One region of the Priestia sp. 179-F W1.4 NHS genome, then DNA from elsewhere that is predicted to be linked to it. Evidence: riboswitches for the same ligand, from Rfam matches in the RefSeq annotation. Region 1 holds a riboswitch; the other holds the start of a gene.
The links. A riboswitch is a leader RNA that binds a small molecule or an ion and turns the genes downstream of it on or off. The one in region 1 is predicted to bind cyclic di-GMP.
Positions count from the first base shown of each region.

Region 2: linked by a shared signal. The riboswitch ahead of ACH0CI_RS27170 (anti-repressor SinI family protein) and the one ahead of ACH0CI_RS13570 (anti-repressor SinI family protein) in region 1 are both predicted to bind cyclic di-GMP.

Region 1 covers NZ_JBIQFF010000002.1:601,301-603,786, reverse strand. Annotated here, with positions in the region: gene ACH0CI_RS13580 (SGNH/GDSL hydrolase family protein) at 1-250, shown strand, start outside; gene ACH0CI_RS13575 (anti-repressor SinI family protein) at 759-926, shown strand; gene ACH0CI_RS13570 (anti-repressor SinI family protein) at 944-1,075, opposite strand; cyclic di-GMP riboswitch class I at 1,094-1,178, opposite strand; gene nirB (nitrite reductase large subunit NirB) at 1,491-2,486, shown strand, end outside.
Region 2 covers NZ_JBIQFF010000025.1:2,843-5,328, forward strand. Annotated here, with positions in the region: gene ACH0CI_RS27160 (cell wall hydrolase) at 1-302, shown strand, start outside; gene ACH0CI_RS27165 (RNA polymerase sigma factor) at 603-1,139, shown strand; cyclic di-GMP riboswitch class I at 1,282-1,366, shown strand; gene ACH0CI_RS27170 (anti-repressor SinI family protein) at 1,386-1,508, shown strand; gene ACH0CI_RS27175 (anti-repressor SinI family protein) at 1,541-1,678, opposite strand; gene ACH0CI_RS27180 (hypothetical protein) at 1,934-2,486, shown strand, end outside.

The DNA.
Region 1 (2,486 bases):
AAAAACCCTGGTCCTTCAGCCGTCTCAGCCGTATATTTCTCAGACGGAATCCTATGAAGAAGGGGTAGAAGCTATTCGGGGAGTGGCAGAAAAAAATTGGGTGCATTATCTAAATCATTCGCTCATTTGGCCGTTTCATTTAGGAGAGTATATTAATAAAAACGACGGAAGGTTAACAAATAAAGGAGGTGAAGTGTGGGGAGACTATTTAGTGAATTGGTTCACCGATACTAAAAAAGAGATTAAATAATAGATTTTCTGATGTTATACTAAGCAGCTACTAGGTAAAAATAGCTGAACGAAGCTTTCTATGATAAAGCTAGAAAACTTCATTCACGTTATTGTGTTATTTTACTTTTTTTAAGTGCCTGTTTGCTCTGCTTTTATAATAATAAGAGCCGGTGCTTGGGCATTTGTAAAGCGTAATACCAAAAAACTGCAAAGGTGTTTTAATTCGTTTTAAAGAATAAGATAAGGGCATTATGGTCCTCCTAAATAAAATGGGTTAATATTACAAAATTTGAGTTAATTATACAAAAAAATCCTCGGTTGGTAAACCTTAATAACGAACAAAATAAAAAAATGTTCTTTATCAGAAACAAAAATGCGTTTTTTCTCTAGAATAATGCCTGTTTTACTGACATAATAGTTTAGGGAGTTTAGTATAGTTTTATTAAATTAACGTAAAAAAATAGGTATGAGGGTTATATTGCAACAGAATTTGATTTATAATTAGAAAGGTTGAAAGAAGGGATAAAATGGATATTAATGAAAAAAATGATATGTTGCTTCCTCCAGAATGGATGGCCCTTGTTAAGGAAGCAATGGATTCAAATATAACGAAGAATCAGTTTGAAGAGTTTCTTAAACAAAAATCTCTAGAAAACAAAGGTATACGTAGCAGCGAAAAAACCATTAGAACTTAAGTTCTAATGGTTTTTTACTATTGTGCTTTATTTTGTTGTAAAAAATCCTTAATTTCTTTGCTAGATAAGCCCAGCTGTTTTGCTTCGTAAATAAGCTGTAGCCATTCTTTATCTAGTTCGTTATCAAATACTTTGTTCAGCTTTTCCATCAAGTCTGCTCCTTTAGTAAAGGAAACTCAGCCATCATAGTGTAAAAACCGTAGATCTGTAGTTTTGCGTCCTAACTTTTCAATTAGTTTGCCTTTTTCTGTAGTAATATAATTTAAGTTATATTCTACTATATTTAGTCTGTAAAAACATGTAAAAAACAAGTTTTTGAGACTGAATTTCCGTTATTTTAAGCGTCTTCAGAAACATTCCGTTCCTTATGTGAGACTTTTCGTATAAATATTTTCACTTTATATCCCAATGTTGTAAACGTATACAATGAATTCATATGTTAGATAACCTAACACATAAGTTGAACGATTCAGAAAATTCATATATCTTAAATATATCTTTAAAGATGCATAGAAAATATATCTTTGAAACAAGCAGGTATAGACGCCAGGGGAGGAATGGAAGATGCAAAAAAAGAAACTCGTATTGATTGGAAATGGAATGGCTGGAGTTCGAGCGATTGAAGAAGTATTGAAGGTTTCAAGCGAAGCTTTTGAAATTACGATTTTCGGAAGCGAGCCGCATCCGAACTATAATCGTATTTTACTATCAAAAGTGCTGCAAGGAGATACGAATGTTGAAGACATTACGTTAAACGATTGGAACTGGTATCAAGAAAACAATATTACATTGTATACGGGCGAAACGGTTACTAGTATCGATTCAGTAAAAAAAGAAGTAGCGACAAACAGCGGCAGAGTAGAATCATATGATGAATTAATTTTAGCAACGGGCTCTCTTCCTTTTATTCTTCCGATTCCAGGGTCTGATAAAAAAGGAGTTACGGCTTTTCGAGATATAAAAGACACGGATGAAATGCTGCAGGCTTCTCAGCAGTATAAAAAAGCAGCGGTTATTGGAGGCGGACTGCTTGGATTAGAAGCGGCGCGCGGACTGTTAAATCTAGGGATGGACGTATCTGTGATTCATTTAGCTCCGTATTTAATGGAACGCCAGCTCGATCCAACAGCCGGCAAATTGCTTCAAAACGAATTAGAAAAACAAGGCATGAAGTTTTTGCTTGAAAAACAAACGGCGGAAATCGTCGGCGATGAGCGAGTTGAAGGATTATCTTTTAAAGACGGGACGTTTTTAGAAGCTGATTTAGTCGTGATGGCCGTTGGAATTAAGCCAAATGTTCAGCTTGCAAAAGAAGCGGGACTTAATGTAAACCGAGGAATTGTTGTGAATGACTATATGCAAACGGATATTCCAAACATCTACGCGGTTGGAGAATGTGCAGAGCATAGAGGAATGGTATACGGATTAGTGGCACCTTTGTATGAACAAGGAAAAGCATTAGCAAAAGCAATTTGCGGGGCAGAAAAAGTGCCTTATGAAGGATCGGTTTTATCAACGCAGCTAAAAGTATCAGGTGTTGAAGTGTTCTCGGCAGGAGAC
Region 2 (2,486 bases), on a different contig from region 1:
GTGAGGTCTATGAGGGGCAAGTAGCTGTAGCAGCTGTCATTCTGAACCGTGCTAAAAGTCCAGATTTTCCACAAAGTATACCTGGCGTTATTAGTCAACCAAATGCGTTTACAGCTTTAAATGACGGACAATACGCTTTGGCACCAAATCAATCTGCTTATAGAGCAGTAACGGATGCATTTAAAGGATGGGATCCTACCAATGGGGCTGTCTATTATTATAATCCTACAACTGCAACAAATAAATGGATATTTACACGCAAAGCATACAAAAGAATCGGTAGTCACGTTTTTGCTTATTAGTTTTAAATAGTTAGAGTACAAATGAAGTAATATATTTTTAGCTATTATATATTCGTATAATTGACTTACATAGGATATGCAGTCATTTATTATCTAGATGTTTTAAAGGTTTAATATAACTTTTATGGAAAAAACATGATATAATTGAGTTGCCATTCGATTTTAATACATCTTATACGTTTGAACCCTGACAAAAAGCTACCTCTTCTACTGATGAGGTAGCTTTTTATTTTGCTGTCATTAAGTTTTGTTCAGCATAGACAGCTTAAAAGAGAATTTAACTAGTTTGGATGATTGTAATTGGAGGAATTTGAATACGAGTTAACTATAAATAGCCTAGTAGAGCAATATCAAACACAACTTTTACATATAGCGTCAGCATATGTAAAAGACAGTCATGCGGCCGAAGACATTGTGCAGCAGGTCTGGATTAAGTACTATCAACTTCTGAAGCTAGAAGGTAAAGATAGTAAAAAATCAGCGTATGCATGGTTATATCGTGTTACTGTTAATCAGAGTATTGATTTTTTGAGAAGGGTGAAGAACAAACGAGTCATATCCTCTAACAATATAGAGATGACTCAATACTCACAAAACATTGATACTATATTATTGGAACAACATGTAATAGAAAGATTGGAAAATGAGGAACTTCTTAAAAGGATAGATATTTTACCTGAAAAGTATCAGCATGTTATTGTTTATTTTTATTTTAAAGACTTACCTTATAGTGAGATTGCTACTACCTTAAATATTAGTATGGGAACAGTCAAGGCGAGGCTTCATCGAGCAAAATTTTTACTGAGAAAGATGTATGTGAAGCAAGGTAGTAATTAGCTCGATATTTGTTTCGTTTTTACAATGCTCTTTTTTATTAGATATCAACAGTGTATGTAGGGTGTAGAAAAAATAAATGACGATACTTTTTTTGACAAAATCCGACAACCATTATATAGTAAAATAATTGTAAATTTACATATTGAGATAAAGGCAAACTAGTTGAAAAGCTAGGACGCAAAGCTACAGGTCTAAGGTCTAAGGGCTATGGCAGCTGAGCCCCCTGAATATCTGGAGGTAATTCTTATGGACAGTAAAGGACAATTAGTAGTACAAGAACTAAATCAAGAGTGGATTGAACTTATAAAGGAAGCTAAGGAATTAGAATTGACCATTGAAGAAATTAGGAAATTCCTAGAGAGTAAATAGATACAATGACCATAAACAACATTAATCATTCATTAATGTTGTTTATGGTTATTTAATTCTTGAGATCTTCTATTTAAAAACTCTTTAAATTCCTCTTGAGTAATGTCTGAATTCATCGCTTCTTTGACTAAATCTAGCCATTCCTGGGGAAGGGTAGTTAAATTATTCACTGTAATATTCCTCCTCTACAACTTGTCCTATTATAAAGTAAATTACTTTTCAATATAACCCATAAAGTAAAAATTATTACTTTTAACCTATTATTTAATAATATATGATATTTTTGGAATAAATACAGTTATTTAGTTTATGGAAAACCAAAATTTTAATGACCTAGCTAAGCCAATAAAGACGTAAGCAATGAATGGTAAGCAGATTCAAGGTTGACCTTTAATTATGGAAGTAAAACTGAAAGGATTTTATTAGTGAAAAAGGACGAATCACTTACAAAATACTTAATAATTGATAATATGGGGAGGATAAAGATACCACCTCTGTTTTTAAAGAATGCTAATATCCATCCATCTTCTAAAATACAATTCTTCAACTATAAAACCTTTTTTGTTATGAGACAGGTTAAATTTTTACCGGTACGGTTGGAGAAAAAAGCAGCAAAAAATTTGACTAGATCTATCAACGAATTAGGCTGTATTGTAATTCCAAAGATGCTTCGCGAAATACATGATATAAATTTACACGAGGAAATAGAAGTGAAAGTCATTAATACGAGCATTGTTTTAAAGAAGAAAAAAGAGGAAAATAAACCTACAGGTCTAATAAGGGAACCTTTAGAACCTGAACTGAATAAGTTATCTTTACTTGAAATTAAAGAAGGGAGGGTAAAACTCCCTTCTTCTGTGCTCAAATCTCTCGATTTAGAAGAACATATACAATTACAGTTCTTCATCAAAGGGAATAATACTATTGTCGCAAAAAAACACAAGTATGAATTTCCTACAGAAGGAATTCTTTTGTTTA